DNA from 2 places in the Comamonas sp. Z1 genome. Region 1 is predicted to be linked to the other one. Evidence: riboswitches for the same ligand, from Rfam matches in the RefSeq annotation. Region 1 holds a riboswitch; the other holds the start of a gene.

Region 1 (7,800 bases):
CTGGCTGCGGTCTTCATCGCCCAGGCCACCAACACGCCGATCAGCATGTCCGACCTGCTGACCATTCTGGCCATCGCGCTGGTGACCTCCAAGGGCGCACACGGCGTACCGGGCTCGGCCATCGTGGTGCTGGCAGCCACCCTGCATGCCATTCCCGCCATCCCTGCGATCGGCCTGGTGCTGGTGCTGTCGGTGGACTGGTTCATGGGCATTGCGCGCGCCCTGGGCAATCTGATCGGCAACTGCGTGGCCACCGTGGCGATTGCTGCCTGGGAGGGAGACATCGACCGCGAACGTGCCCATGCGGTACTTGACGGCAAGGCCGAGCCACTGACCGAAGAAGAAGACCATGCATCTGCTATCGTGCCGCCTGTCGTAGTCCCCATCCCTCACTCCAGCCACTGAACCAAGCAATGACTCCTGCCTCTCCACAGCACATCGCGGAACGCGTCGTCGAAGCCATCCTGGCCCAGAAACTGGCCCCCGGGGAGCGGCTGGGAGAGCAGGAGCTTGCCAAAAATTTCGACGTCAGCCGCACCGTGGTGCGCGAAGCGCTGATGCAGCTACAGGCTCGCGGCTTTGTCCAGGTCCAGGCCCGCAGGGGCTGGTACGTGGTCCAGCCCTCAGCTGCCGAGGCCATGGATGCATTCTCTGCCCGGCGGATCATCGAGACCGGCATATTGCAGGAGGCCGGCAAGCCACTGCAGCGCGTCATCACCAGGCTGCGCCGCCATATCGCCCAGGAGCAGAAAGCCATTGCCGGCGCGGACAGCGCTACGCGCGCCTTCCTGCTTGCGGATTTCCATGTCTGCCTGGCCGAACAGATGGGCCACAGGCTGCTGGCCGACACGCTGCGCGATCTGACGGCACGCACCACCCTGGCTGCCACGCTCTACCAATCCACGCACAGCGCCAGCCAGTCCTGCGCCGAGCACGAACGCATCGTGGCCGCCCTGGAACGCGGCGACACCGAGGGTGCCAAGGCGCTGCTGCTGGAACATATAGGCATGGTGGAACGCTCGCTGGAAATCCGTGCGACCGAGACCGAGGAGCCCGGCGACCGACTGCGTGCCACGCTCGCCCCCGTGCTCAAGCAACGCCTCTGAGCACCGCGCCCCAAGCGAAAAGCCAGGGTCGACCCTGGCTTTTTTTCATTTGCGAAGTGCGATCTCGAAGCTGGTTCAGCCCAGATTCGGCGCCAGATAGCGGCGCAGCTCCTCGACATCCATGCCACGTCGCTGGGCCATGTCGGCGAGCTGGTCTTCGCCGATCTGGCCCACGTTGAAGTAGCTGGCCTCGGGGTTGCCGATGTAGAAGCCGCTCACGCTGGATGCGGGGTTCATGGCCAGGCTCTCGGTCAGCGTCATGCCGATCTCATCGGCCTGCAGCGCCTTGAACAGGTCGATCTTGGCCGTGTGATCGGGGCAGGCAGGGTAGCCGGGCGCGGGGCGAATGCCCTTGTAGGCTTCCTTGATGAGCTCCTCGTTGCTCAGGTTCTCGTCTTCGGCATAGCCCCAGAGATCCTTGCGCACGCGCTGGTGCAGGCATTCGGCAAAGGCTTCGGCCAGGCGGTCGGCCAAGGCCTTGAACATGATGCCGCTGTAGTCGTCCAGCGCGGCTTCGAATTCCTTGTCCTTCTTCTCGGCACCGATGCCGGCGGTCACGGCAAACAGGCCGGCATAGTCGGCAATGCCCGACTCCTTGGCGGCCACAAAATCGGCCAGGCAGCGGCTGGGGCGCATCACGGGTCGGCCATCCGGGCCGTCCACGGCCTGCTTTTCGGTCTGCTGGCGCATGCCGTACCAGGTGGTCAGCACCTGGCTGCGCGATTCGTCGGTGTAGAACACGATGTCGTCGCCCACGCGATTGGCGGGGAACAGGCCCATCACGCCATTGGCCTGCAGCCAGCGGCCGTCGATGATCTTCTGCAGCATGAGCTTGGCATCGGCCAGCACCTTGCGCGCCTCCACGCCCACGACCTCATCGTCGAGGATGGCCGGGTAGGGACCCGCCAGATCCCAGGTCTGGAAGAACGGGCCCCAGTCGATGTACTGGGCAATTTCGGCCAGGTCGAAGTTCTTGAACACGCGGCGGCCCAGGGTGCGCGGCACCACAGGCGCATGGCCCACCACGGCAGCATTGGCTCTGGCCTGCTCCAGCGTCCACAGCGGCGTCTTCTTCTTGTTGGCATGCTGGGTGCGCACCTTGTCGTAGTCGGCGCTCAGCTCGTCCAGATAGGCCTGCTTGCCGTCGCCCAGCAGGCTCTGCGCCACGCTGACCGAGCGCGAGGCATCGGGCACATAGACCACGGGGCCGTCGTACTTGGGGGCAATCTTCACGGCCGTATGCACACGCGAGCAGGTCGCGCCGCCGATCAGCAGCGGAATCTTCTTGATGCGGAAGTAGTCGTCCTTGTCCATCTCGCCGGCCACATACTGCATCTCTTCGAGACTGGGAGTGATCAGTCCCGACAGGCCGATGATGTCCGCGCCCTCGGCCTTGGCACGCGCCAGGATCTCGTGGCAGGGCACCATCACGCCCATGTTGATGACCTCGAAGTTGTTGCACTGCAGGACCACGGTGACGATGTTCTTGCCGATGTCGTGCACATCGCCCTTGACGGTGGCGATGACGATCTTGCCCTTGCTGGTCACGTCCATGCCCGCCGCTTCCTGCTGGCGCTTCTCTTCCTCGATATAGGGCACCAGGTGGGCCACGGCCTGCTTCATCACGCGTGCGGACTTGACCACCTGGGGCAGGAACATCTTGCCGGCGCCGAACAGGTCGCCGACGATATTCATGCCGTCCATCAGCGGGCCTTCGATCACGTGCAGCGGGCGACCGCCGCCCTGCACCACGATCTGCTGGTAGGCCTCTTCGGTGTCTTCGGTGATGAAGTCGGTGATGCCGTGCACCAAGGCGTGCGACAGACGCTCACCCACGGTCTTCGGTGCCTCCGGCGTGCCGCGCCACTCGAGCTTCTTGCTGTCGTCCTTGGCCGCGCCCTTGGCGCTGTCGGCGATCTCGAGCAGGCGCTCGGCCGCATCGGGGCGGCGGTTGAGCACCACGTCCTCCACGCGTTCGCGCAACTGGGGCTCCAGGTCATCGTACACACCGACCATGCCGGCATTGACGATGCCCATGTCCATGCCCGCCGCAATCGCGTGATAGAGGAACACCGTGTGGATGGCCTCGCGCACGGGGTCGTTGCCACGGAACGAGAACGAGACATTGGAGACGCCGCCCGAGACCTTGGCACCGGGCAGGTTCTGCTTGATCCAGCGTACGGCCTCGATGAAATCGACGCCGTAGTTGTTGTGCTCTTCGATGCCGGTGGCCACGGCAAAGATGTTGGGGTCGAAGATGATGTCCTCGGGCGGGAAGCCCACTTCGTCGACCAGAATGCGGTAGGCGCGTTCGCAGATCTCGATCTTGCGCGCAAAGGTGTCGGCCTGGCCTTTTTCGTCAAACGCCATCACCACGGCGGCAGCGCCATAGCGCTTGACCAGCTTGGCGTGCTTCTTGAACTCCTCGACGCCCTCCTTCATGGAGATCGAGTTGACGATGCCCTTGCCCTGCAGGCAGCGCAGGCCGGCCTCGATCACGTCCCACTTGGAGCTGTCCACCATCACCGGCACCTTGGCGATATCGGGCTCGGAGGCAATCAGGTTCAGAAAGCGCACCATGGCGGCCTTGCTGTCCAGCATGGCCTCGTCCATGTTCACATCGATGACCTGGGCGCCGTTTTCCACCTGCTGGCGCGCCACGGCCAGAGCCTCTTCGTACTGCTCGTTGAGGATCAGGCGCGCAAAGGCCTTGGAGCCGGTGACGTTGGTGCGCTCGCCCACGTTGACGAACAGCGTCTCATCGCCGATGAAGACGGGCTCCAGGCCGGACAGGCGCATGGGAGGAATGGCAGTGGAAGGGGTAGCAGCGGACATCAGCTCACCTGTGTGAAAACCAGAAACAGAATCGAAAACAGGTGAGCGCCGTTGTGAGTGCCAGCAGATCGTCAACCAGATCTGCGACCCCGAGCCTGACGGGTCAAACATCTCTGGGATGACCGGCTGCAGCGCTCCTCGGGGTGAAGCCCGTCATTCTACGGCGAGGGCGGGCAATCGGGGCTTCAAGGCGCTTTGCCCCGCGGCTGTGCAGGAGAGCTCTATGCGAATGGCTATAGCAGATTCGACTTTCCACACCCCAAAAACAGGAGCAGGGCAAAAGGTAATTTCGCAGAACACGAATGCAACCATCTCATTTCAAGCATATTCCCGACATGGTGCGCATCCGCAAGGAATGGCGCACACCGCTTTCCTGCTCTCAGGCAGCCCGGCACCGGCGGGTCCGCCTGCCATGAGTGGACAAGCACCTACAGCCCCTATCTTTGAGTCTTTGGCACCATCGACAGCAAATGTCTGGTCCATGTGCTCAGCCGTGCACAGCCGATTGCCAGCCATGACCGGGCAGGCCATTCAGCCCTCGCATGGAACACCCAGGAGATACTATGAACGTGACCTTCGGCGCGTACTACACCCTCATCATGGCCGTGCTTGTGCTCATGCTTGGCAAGCTCATGACAAGACATATCCGCTTTCTGCGCGACTTCAATATTCCCGAGCCTGTCTCCGGCGGCCTGGTCGTGGCGGCCATCATCTTCATGCTGCATCAGACCACGGGACTGGCGCTGAGCTTCGAGGGCAGTCTGCAGTCGGCGTTCATGCTGGTGTTCTTCTCGTCCATCGGCCTGAGTGCGAACTTCGCGAAGCTGCGTGAGGGCGGCTCTGCGCTGTTCCTCTTCCTGGGCGTGATTGCCGTCTTCATCATCATGCAGAACATCGTGGGCGTGAGTCTGGCGTCCGTGCTGGGACTGGACCCGCTGATCGGCCTGGTCGCGGGCTCCATCACGCTGGTGGGCGGTCACGGTACGGCCGGAGCCTGGGGCTCGGTGCTGGAAAACCAATACGGTCTCACGGGAGCCACCACCCTGGGCATTGCCTGCGCCACTTTCGGCCTGATCATCGGCGGCCTGGTGGGCGGCCCGCTGGCCAAGCGACTGATCACGCGCCATCAGTTGGCCCAGCCGCTGACCGAGTCCGAGCAGCTGCGCGCCGATGCGCCCACGGTCAGCGAAGGCAGCGAGGTCGCCAACTTCGAGTCGCCCAACAAGGCACCGCGCCTGATCACGGCCGATGCTGCAGTGGAAACACTGGCCCTCTTCGCTGGCTGCCTGGCCTTTGCCGAATTCATGACTGGCCTGACCATGGGAACGGTCATCCAGCTGCCTACCTTTGTCTGGGCGCTGGGGGGAGGCGTGATCATCCGCAACGTGCTGGACTATATGTTTGGCTTCAAGGTCTTTGACCGCGCCATCGACGTCTTCGGCAATGCCTCGCTGTCTATGTATCTGGCCATCGCGCTGCTGTCGCTCAAGCTGTGGGAGCTGACCGACCTGGCCGGCCCGCTGATGGTCATTCTGGCCGCGCAAGCCATCGTCATGACGCTGTATGCGGCCTTCGTGACCTTCCGCATCATGGGCAAGAACTATGACGCCGCCGTGCTGGCCGCCGGCCACTGCGGCTTCGGCATGGGGGCCACGCCCACGGCCGTGGCCAATATGCAGGCCATCACCAACCAGTACGGTCCTTCGCACAAGGCCTTTCTGATCGTGCCCCTGGTCGGAGCCTTCTTCATCGACATCATCAACGCCTTTGTGCTGCAGGCCATGCTCAGCATTCTTCGCTGACCGCTACATCAGCCCCCCAAAAAAAGCGTGTTCCTGTTTGACAGGAACACGCTTTTTTCATGGCTGCTTGCGCTTTCAGGGCAAGCGTCAGAGGCTTGTGCGGCTCAAATCATGCAGCCACGGCCTGGGCCGAAGCCGGCAGGCCGAAGATGCGGTCGAACGCCCAGTTGAAGGCAAAGGTGTAGACCATGAAGAACACCAGCAGACCGGCTTCCATCACTGCAGCTTCCCACAGCGAGATGCCGAACCACCAGGCCATCAGCGGGATCAGCATGGCGGCGATGCCGCCTTCGAAACCGATGGCATGCACCACGCGGCGCATCAGGGAGCGGCCCTTGACACTCTGGCGCGATTCCCATTTCTCGAACAGGTGGTTGAAGCTCAGATTCCAGCAGATCGCGATCACCGAGGCAGCCACGGCCATGACGCCGGAATCGCTGGCCTTCTGGCCGATGGCCATGAAGATCAGGCTGGAGACGATGATGGCAATGATTTCGTACAGACCCACATAGAGGATGCGACGTTTGGGACCTTGAAGGCCCTTGGCCTTGGCGGGGGTGGCAAAAGCGGCGGTATTTTTGAGAGAAACGGCAGAGGAAGAAGCGGATGCCATCGCTGAGGCTTGTTGAGACATGGGCTGCAGTGTATGTTCTATAAATTGAAGATAAAAGTCAGTTCCTTTCAATTTTTCTGACAGATCGACACCATGCCCTTTAGCGCCGACCAGGTTCCGCTGTTTCTTGCCGTGCTCGATGCCGGCTCTTTCTCAGCGGCTGCACGCAAGCTGGGGCGTGTGCCCTCGGCCGTCAGCATGGCCATTGCCCAGTTGGAGGCAGAGCTGGAACTGCAGCTGTTTGACCGCAGCGGACGCGAGCCCGTGCCCAGCGCCGCCGCCCGCGCGCTCGAGCCGCAGGCGCGCCTGCTGGCCGAGCAGTTGCAGCTGCTGAACTGGCAGGCTCAGGCGCTGCATGCCGGGCTGGAGGAAAGGCTGACGCTGGCCATCGCCCCCGAACTGCTGGCCACGCACTGGAGCGAACCGCTGAACCGGCTGGTGCGCGAGTTTCCTGCGCTGCCGATTGAGGTGCTGGCAGCACCCCAGGCAGATGCGCTGGAGCTTTTGCATGCCGGCCGCGCCCATCTGGCCCTGGTGTTCGAGCGGCCCGCCATTGACGGGCGCGAGGGTTTCCAGGAAATGGGCCGCGAGACGCTGGTGGCCGTGATGTCGCCGCAGTTCGAGCTCTGGCAGCAGGCGCTGGCCGAGCATGAGCAGGGCCGCACCACACGGCCACAGCTCACGGTGGAACAACTGGCTGCCACGCGTCAGGTACTGGTGGCCAGCCGCGACCCGCAGCAGACAGACCCGCGCTTTGTGTTTGCGCGCCAGCTCTGGCGCACGGACAGCCACCAGGCAGCGCTTTCGCTGATAAGTGCAGGTCTGGCCTGGGGCTGGCTGCCCAAGGGCCTGGTGGAGTCGCATATCGGCAGCGGTGCGCTGATGGAAATTCCCGTGCTCAACATCAGCAACGGCACGACCTTGTTCGTGGACTGGGTCTGGTCCAAGGAGCGGGCCCAGGGTCTGGCGGCCAGGCGCTTTGTGCAACTGCTGCGCGAGCGCTGAGCTTCCATGGGCTGGCCTCCAACATCTGGTCTTGAAGACAAAAAAGCTTAAGGAGCAGAATGTACAAGCGCCAGCCGCTAGTCATTCCATAGCGAATCAATTTGCACTGCACAGGAGTTTCAATACATGCCCCGTCAGCCCGCCAAAGCCGCCCCCGCTACCTCGTCTGCCGCGCAGGCCGAACCCGATCGCCAGCCAGCGCGCAAGCGCCTGCCGTTTCCGACCAGCGAATCGGTACAGGCCACCAAGGCAGCCAAGCCATCGCCCTCCCGGCCTGTGTCGCGCAAAAAGCCTGCCGCCAAAACCGTGAGCCGGACCGCTGCACCCACGGCAAAAGCACCCGTCTTGTCCTTGGTCTATCCTTTCGAGTCCAAGGACAAGGCGCTGCACAAGCTATGGCAGCCCTGGCAACCGGGCCAGCCACGGGACAGTCGTTTGA
Region 2 (7,800 bases), on a different contig from region 1:
TTCTCGTTTCTCTGGCTTGTCCGCGTTCCCTGCGGGCGCGGCAAGTCTGATCTGTTTGCTTCACCATCATGCGTCTCTTCCATCCCCAAAAACCATTTCACGCCTCGCGCTCCTGGGCCATCGGCTCTGCGTTGCTGATGATTGCCTTGAGCTGTGCAAAGCCCTCTGCTGCCGAGGAAACAAAAGCGCAATCTGCTTCTGAAAGCTCAGCTCCTGCGCAGGCCGACAGCAGGTCTTCCCTGACCGGCTCGCTGGGCCTGATCAGTGACTACCGCTTTCGCGGCATCTCGCAGACCTGGCAAGGTGCGGCCGTGCAGGGCGCAGTGGAACTGGCCTTGCCCAAGGGCTTTTATCTGGGCACGTCGCTGTCCAATGTCTCAACCAACAGCTATGGCCGGGGCCAGGGACTGGAGCACGATATCTATGGTGGCTGGCGCGGCGAGCTCGTGCCTGACTGGCTGCTGGATGCCGGGCTTTTGCAGTACCGCTATCCCGGTGCACGCCTGGGCGCAAGCGATGGCAGCAGCAAACGCTTTGACACCACCGAGCTCTATCTGGGGGCGACTCATGGTGGTCTGAGCATCAAATGGTCCGTGGCACTGACGCCTTATTTCGGCCTGGGCGAGAGTACCGCCGGCTCGGCGTTCGCCACTGCGCTGCAGCCGGCAGGCAGCAGCCGCGGCAGCCAGTATCTGGATCTGAACTATCAGCATCCGCTGGGCGATCTCGCCACCTTGGGCCTGCATGGCGGCTATACCTGGGTGCGCAATTACAGCGATGTTTCCTATGCCGACTGGCGCATCTCGCTATCCAGGGCCTGGGGGGCGTGGACTGCATCGCTTGCGTACGCGGGTACCTCGGCCGATGCCCGCTACTACAGCGCCGTCAACAGTCGTGGCCAATGGCGTGATCTGGCGCGCAGCGGCTGGCTGCTGGGCCTGAGTGCCGGGTTCTGACCGGACTTGAGTGATACGCTGATCGCCTGATGCCTTCATCCACACCCTCATCCGCCGCGCAGCGCCCCGACCCCGACGCGCTGGTCGCTCAACTGCAGGCAGATCGGCAGCGCGCCCATCTCGGCAAGCTGCGCATCTACTTTGGCTCCAATGCCGGAGTGGGCAAGACCTATTCCATGCTGGCGGCTGCGCAGCGCGAGCGGCAGGCAGGACGCAAGGTTCTGGTAGGGCTGGTGGAGACGCATGGCCGCGCCGAGACCGAGCAGCAGCTGCACGACCTGGAGCTGCTGCCGCGGCGCACGCTGGTCTACCAGGGCAGGCAGCTGGACGAGTTCGACCTCGATGCAGCTCTGGCGCGCCGCCCGGAGGTGCTGCTGCTCGACGAGCTGGCGCACAGCAATGTGAGCGGCTCACGCCACCCCAAGCGCTGGCAGGATGTGCAGGAGCTTCTGGAGGCGGGTATCGAGGTGTGGACCACGCTCAACGTTCAGCACCTGGAAAGCCTCAACGATGTGGTGGGCGGCATTGTGGGCATACAGGTCCATGAGACCGTGCCCGACCATATCTTTGACGATGCCGACGAGGTCATCGTGGTCGACATCCCGCCCGAGGAGCTGCTCAAGCGCCTCAAGTCGGGCAAGGTCTATCCGCTGGAGCAGGCCGAGCGGGCCTCGCGCAATTTCTTTCGCCAGGGCAATTTGCTGGCGCTGCGCGAGCTGGCCCTGCGCCGCACGGCCGATCGTGTCGATGAGGACATGCGCGACTACCGCCGCGAGCGCTCCATCGGCGATGTCTGGCCCACGCGCGAGCGCTTGCTGGTAGGCGTGGGCGGCCGCGCCGGTGATGATGCCCTGGTGCGCCAGGTGGCACGCCTGGCCAGGCGGCTGGAGGCCGACTGGGTGGTGGTCTATGTGGATGCGCCGGAGCGCCAGCATAGGCCTCGGGCAGCGCAGGAGGCCGTGCTCAAGACCCTGGCGCTGGCGGCGCGTCTGGGCGCGGAAACGGCCACCATCCCCGGTGCCCATGTGGCCCAGGCTCTGGTGGACTTTGCGCGTGAGCGCAATGCCAGTCATCTGGTGCTGGCGCGTGTGCACGAACCTTTGAGCCGATGGCTGCGCTGGCGTGCCTCCAGCCTGTCCGAACAGATCGCTGCGCTGGATCCCGGCCTGGACGTGCTGCTGCTGTCCGTCAAGCAAAGCAAGAACGAGAGCACCTTGCGATTGCCGGCGGCGCGTGAAAAAACCATTCCGTGGAAGGGCTATGCGGGCGTGACCCTGGCTTGCCTGGCCGCGACAGCGGTGGCTGAGCTGCTGCTGCGAGTGTTCGACCCTGCCAATGTCGTCATGCTTTTCCTGCTGGTGGTGGTGCTGTCCGCCGTGCGCTGGGGACGCGGCCCCGGAGCATGGGCGGCCCTGCTGTCAGTGCTGCTGTTCGATTTCTACTTTGTGCCGCCGCGCAACTCCTTCAGCGTCAACGATACGCAATACCTGTTCACCTTCAGCCTGATGCTGGGTGTGGCCCTGGTCTGCGGCCAGCTCACGGCGCGGCTGCGCCACGAGGCGCGCGTGGCCGCAGAGCGCGAAAGGCGGGCCGGCGCGCTGGCCAGGCTGGCGCGTGACCTGTCGGGTGCGCTGACGCAGGAGCAGGTCACGCAGATCGCGCTGACCACGATTTCAGGCGTTTTCGATGCCCAGACCGGGCTGCTGGTGCCCGATGCCGATGAGCGCCTGCAGCTGGCGCCTGGCAGCGAAGCTCAGATCGACACCAGCGTGGGTCGCTGGAGCATGGAGCATGGCCAGATGGCCGGCCATGGAACCGATACCCTGGCAGCTGCGCCGGCACTTTATGTGCCGCTGATGGCGCCCGTGCGTTCGCGTGGCGTGCTGGTGCTGCAGCTGCGTGCGCCGCAACGATTGCGAGTGCCCGAGGAGCGCCGTCTGCTTGAAGCCTGTGCCAGCCAGATCGCCCTGGCATTGGAGCGTGTGCATTTTGTGGAGGTGGCGCAGCAGACCCAGATCGCCATGGAAGGCGAGCGCATGCGCAACACCTTGCTCTCGGCCGTCTCGCATGATCTGCGCACGCCGCTGACGGGCATCCTGGGCGCGGCCCAGGCGGCCTTGCCACATGCGCCGCAGGGGCCGGCGCATCACATGCTGGTGCAGATTCGCAATCAGGCACAGGCGCTGCAGCAACTGGTGGACAACCTGCTGGCCATGGCGCGCCTGCAGCAAGGCGGCGTGCAGCTCAAGCGTGAATGGCTGCCGGTGGACGAACTGGTGGGCAGCGCGCTGGCGCAGATGCGCGAGCGACTGGCCGCTCATGTGCTGCAGACCTCGCTGCCGGCCGATCTGCCCTTGCTGCAGCTCGATGCCGTGCTGATGGAGCGTGTGCTGGTCAATCTGCTGGACAACGCCATCAAGTACACGCCCGAAGGCACGACGATCACCGTGGCAGCGAGCGTGGCCGACGGCAACTGTGTGCTGAGCGTGCAGGACGCGGGGCCGGGCCTGCCCGTGCATCTGTCCCCCGAGCAACTGTTCGAGCCGTTCACGCGTGGGCAGGCGGAGAGTGCCGTGTTCGGCATGGGGCTCGGCCTGGCGCTGGCTCAGCGGATTGTGCAAGCCCATGGCGGCAGTTTGCGGGTAGCGGCGGCAGACCCCGGGCCGGGCACCGTTTTCAGCATCTCGCTGCCCGTGCCCGAGCAGCCGGCCATGGACGAATGAGCCGACAATCCCGTGCATCACATGCAAATCCGAATATGACAAGCGCCGCACCCCGCATTTTGCTGATTGAAGACGACGCCAGCATCCGCCGCTTTGTGCGCCTGGCACTGGAGGACGAAGGCTGGCAGGTGTTCGAGTCAGAAACCGCCAGGCGCGGCCTGATCGAGGCCGCCAGCCGCCAGCCCGACGCCGTGGTGCTGGACCTGGGTCTGCCCGATGCCGATGGCAAGACCGTGATTGCCGAGCTGCGCGGCTGGAGCCAGTTGCCGATTCTGATCCTGTCCGCGCGCGAGCGAGAAGAGGACAAGGTGGCGGCGCTGGACGCCGGGGCCGATGACTATCTGACCAAGCCCTTCGGCGTGCCCGAGTTGCTGGCCAGGCTGCGCGTGATGCTGCGCCGCCGCCAGCAGGCGTCGGCGGCAGACAAGCCCGGCAGCTGTGCGCGTTTCGGCGCGGTGGTGGTGGATCTGGCGGCGCACGATGTCAGGCGCGACGGAGTGGCCGTGCACCTGACGCCCATAGAGTTCCGCCTGCTGGCGGCCCTGATTGCCGGCCATGGCAAGGTGCTGACCCACCGCCAGTTGCTGCTGCAGGTCTGGGGCGCTGAATATCTGGACCGCCCCCACTATCTGCGCGTGCACATGGCCAATCTGCGCCAGAAGATAGAGCTCGATCCGGCCCAGCCCCGGCATCTGGTAACCGAGTTGCAAGTCGGTTATCGCTTGGTGGGCCTGGAAGGCTGATTCCTTTATAATCGCCGTCCATCCGAGGAGCGTTGCAGCGTTCCCCAGCCAGCCATGAGCTGGTCTGCGCGGGGCGTGAGGCTCGGATTTCATCCCGCAACGACGCTCGCCCACGCTTTCTGTGCGGTGAGCCGGTTTATTCCCCCTCTGCTGCAGAACGTGGTTTTTCATTCAAGATTTGGAGAAAACCATGAACGCTGCCGTGCGCTTCAACCCCGCTGATTCGGCCATTACCGATATTTCCCTGGCTGCCTGGGGCCGCAAGGAAATCAGGATCGCCGAAACCGAAATGCCCGGTCTGATGGCCGTGCGCGAGGAGTTCGCCGCTGCCCAGCCCCTGAAGGGCGCGCGCATCACGGGCTCGCTGCACATGACCATCCAGACCGCCGTGCTGATCGAGACGCTGACGGCTCTGGGTGCACAAGTGCGCTGGGCTTCGTGCAACATCTTCTCGACCCAGGATCACGCAGCTGCCGCCATCGCCGAAACCGGCGTGCCTGTCTATGCCATCAAGGGCGAGTCGCTGGAAGACTACTGGAACTACACCCACTCCATCTTTGAATTCGGTGCCGCCGGTACCGAAGGCGAAGGCCCCAACATGATCCTGGACGACGGCGGCGACGCCACCATGCTCATGCACCTGGGCAAGCGCGCCGAGAAGGATCTGTCCGTGCTGGCCAACCCCGGTTCGGAAGAAGAGCGCATCGTCTTCGCCGCCATCAAGGCCAAGCTGGCCGTGGACTCCACCTGGTACAGCCGCAAGTCGGCCCAGATCATGGGCGTGACCGAAGAGACCACCACCGGCGTGCACCGCCTCAACGAAATGTCGGCCAAGGGCACGCTGCTGTTCCGCGCCATCAACGTCAACGACTCGGTGACCAAGTCCAAGTTCGACAATCTGTACGGCTGCCGCGAATCGCTGGTGGACGGCATCAAGCGCGCTACCGACGTGATGATCGCCGGCAAGGTGGCTTGCGTGGCCGGCTATGGCGACGTGGGCAAGGGCTCCGCCCAGGCTTTGCGCGCGCTGTCGGCCCAGGTCTGGGTGACCGAGATCGACCCCATCAACGCCCTGCAGGCCGCCATGGAAGGCTACAAGGTCGTGACCATGGAATACGCTGCCGACAAGGCCGATATCTTCGTGACCACCACCGGCAACAAGGACATCATCCGCCACGAGCACATGGTTGCCATGAAGGATCAGGCCATCGTCTGCAACATCGGTCACTTCGACAACGAAATCGATGTGGCTTCGATCGAGAAGTACAAGTGGGAAGAAGTGAAGCCCCAGGTCGACCAGATCGAGTTCCCCGACGGCAAGAAGATCACCCTGCTGGCCAAGGGCCGTCTGGTGAACCTGGGCTGCGCCACCGGCCACCCCAGCTTTGTGATGTCCAACTCCTTTGCCAACCAGACCCTGGCGCAGATCGAGCTGTTCACCCGCCCCGACGCCTACGAAGTGGGCAAGGTCTATGTGCTGCCCAAGATCCTGGACGAAAAGGTCGCCCGCCTGCACCTGAAGAAGGTCGGCGCCATGCTGACCGAACTGAGCGACGAGCAGGCCGCTTATATCGGCGTGAGCAAGCAAGGCCCTTACAAGCCTGAAACTTATCGTTATTAATAGCACCCCCCTGAGGCGCTTTGCGCCTTCCCCCCCTCTCTACGCGCTGCGCGCTAGGGGAGGGGGACGACAGCTTTGCTGCGCGGCGGCGCTTGCTCGCTGTCACTTTGCTAGGCTCTGCCAGTATTAGTGAGCGGCTGTCGTGGTTTAAATTTAATAGCTGCTTGCGCACGTCATACATAGATTTCAGGTGAATATTTATCTGAAATCAAGATGTATCAAGCGTAGGCTGCTATCTCAAAAGATTTCTTTTGCCCGCTGCACCTTTGTGCAGCGCCTGGCGCCGGTTTATTTCAAAGGAAGCGACGCTATGCGCGCAGATGTTTTTTTGGTTGAAGCAGGTCATGCTGCCACCCGTTCCCAGGCCCAGCGCCTGATCGCCTCGGGTGTGGAGTGGCGCCTGACGCCGCTGGCGCCATGGAAGAAAGTGGCCAAGAACGGCGATGACATTCCTGCCGGTGCCGAGCTGCAGCTGCTGGACGCCGCCGAGGCCAAATACATCTCGCGCGGCGGGCTCAAGCTCGAGGGCGCGCTGGCCGCGACCGGCCTGAGCGTCAAGGGCTTGCGCTGTCTGGATGTGGGCCAGAGCACGGGCGGCTTCACCGATTGCCTGCTGCAGGCCGGTGCGACCCAGGTCATCGGCATCGACGTGGGCCACGGCCAGTTGCACGAGCGCCTGAAAAATGACGAACGCGTGGTCTGCGTCGAGGGCTTCAACGCCCGCGCGCTGACGCCCGAGCTGCTGGAGAAGGCCTGCGACGAGGCGCTGTGCGAAGTCATCGAGGAAGAAGAGGACAACGACACCCAGCCCGTCGCTCCCTATGCCTGGATGCGCAACGGCGGTCAGGTCGATGAGGACTATGACGACAGCGACGACGCCAAGGAACAGGATGTCGAGAGCTTCAAAGCCGAGCGCGCCGCCAAGGCCAAGGCCCGGGCCGAAGGTCTGGCTCCGGTGGAGTTGCGTCGCAAGCCCGGTACCGAAAATATCGACATCAGCCCGGCCTTTGATTTCGTGACCGGCGATCTGTCCTTTATCTCGCTGACCCTGGTGCTGCCTGCCGTGGTGCAGCTGCTCAAGCCCCATGGCCAGCTGCTGATGCTGGTCAAGCCGCAGTTCGAGTTGCAGCCCGGCCAGATCGGCAAGGGCGGCATCGTGCGCGACACGGCCTTGTACGCCGAGGTCGAAAAGCGCATTCGCGACTGCCTCGGCGATCTGGGGCTGAGCGTCAAGCAGTGGCTGGACTCGCCCATAGAGGGCGGCGACGGCAATCACGAATTCTTTGTCTGGGCCCAGCAGGGCGCCGAAGTCAAGGCTCCGGCCCCCGTCGTTGCAGACGAAGCGGCTGCGGCCAGGCCGGCCGTCAAGGCGGCCGCCAAGCGCCCTTCGCGTGCCGACATCAAGGCCCAGCGCGCCAAGCAGGAGCTGTATGAAGACCCCGAGGTGGCCAGCTTCGGCCAGCCCGGCCCGGCCCGCAGCAAGCAGAAAAAGCGCAACGAACGTTGAGCGTTGAGTAAAAAGCGTGGCGGGTGCCGAGCCTTCGACGCCCGCACATGATCCAGGATTCAGAGACATAGACCGCCATGAGCTTTCCCGTCAGCTTCGAGTTTTTCCCCACCAAGACGCCCGAAGGCGCTGCCAAGCATGTGGGCGTGCGCCAGGCCCTGTATGCGCGCAAGCCCGAGTTCTGCTCCGTGACCTATGGCGCGGGCGGTTCCACCCAGGCAGGCACCTTCACCATGGTTCGCGACATTCA

Evidence for each region. A riboswitch is a leader RNA that binds a small molecule or an ion and turns the genes downstream of it on or off. The one in region 1 is predicted to bind S-adenosylhomocysteine.
Region 2: another riboswitch for S-adenosylhomocysteine. It lies ahead of ahcY (adenosylhomocysteinase); the one in region 1 lies ahead of metH (methionine synthase).

What each region holds. Positions count from the first base shown of each region.
Region 1 covers NZ_VOQT01000006.1:137,356-145,155, forward strand. Annotated here, with positions in the region: gene FSY45_RS13425 (C4-dicarboxylate transporter DctA) at 1-405, shown strand, start outside; gene FSY45_RS13430 (GntR family transcriptional regulator) at 414-1,106, shown strand; gene metH (methionine synthase) at 1,182-3,941, opposite strand; S-adenosyl-L-homocysteine riboswitch at 3,978-4,087, opposite strand; gene gltS (sodium/glutamate symporter) at 4,505-5,743, shown strand; gene FSY45_RS13445 (PACE efflux transporter) at 5,853-6,356, opposite strand; gene FSY45_RS13450 (LysR family transcriptional regulator) at 6,450-7,361, shown strand; gene FSY45_RS13455 (PPK2 family polyphosphate kinase) at 7,488-7,800, shown strand, end outside.
Region 2 covers NZ_VOQT01000005.1:71,178-78,977, forward strand. Annotated here, with positions in the region: gene FSY45_RS11270 (TorF family putative porin) at 69-956, shown strand; gene FSY45_RS11275 (sensor histidine kinase KdpD) at 986-3,679, shown strand; gene FSY45_RS11280 (response regulator) at 3,715-4,422, shown strand; S-adenosyl-L-homocysteine riboswitch at 4,441-4,537, shown strand; gene ahcY (adenosylhomocysteinase) at 4,613-6,043, shown strand; gene FSY45_RS11290 (TlyA family RNA methyltransferase) at 6,354-7,550, shown strand; gene metF (methylenetetrahydrofolate reductase [NAD(P)H]) at 7,628-7,800, shown strand, end outside.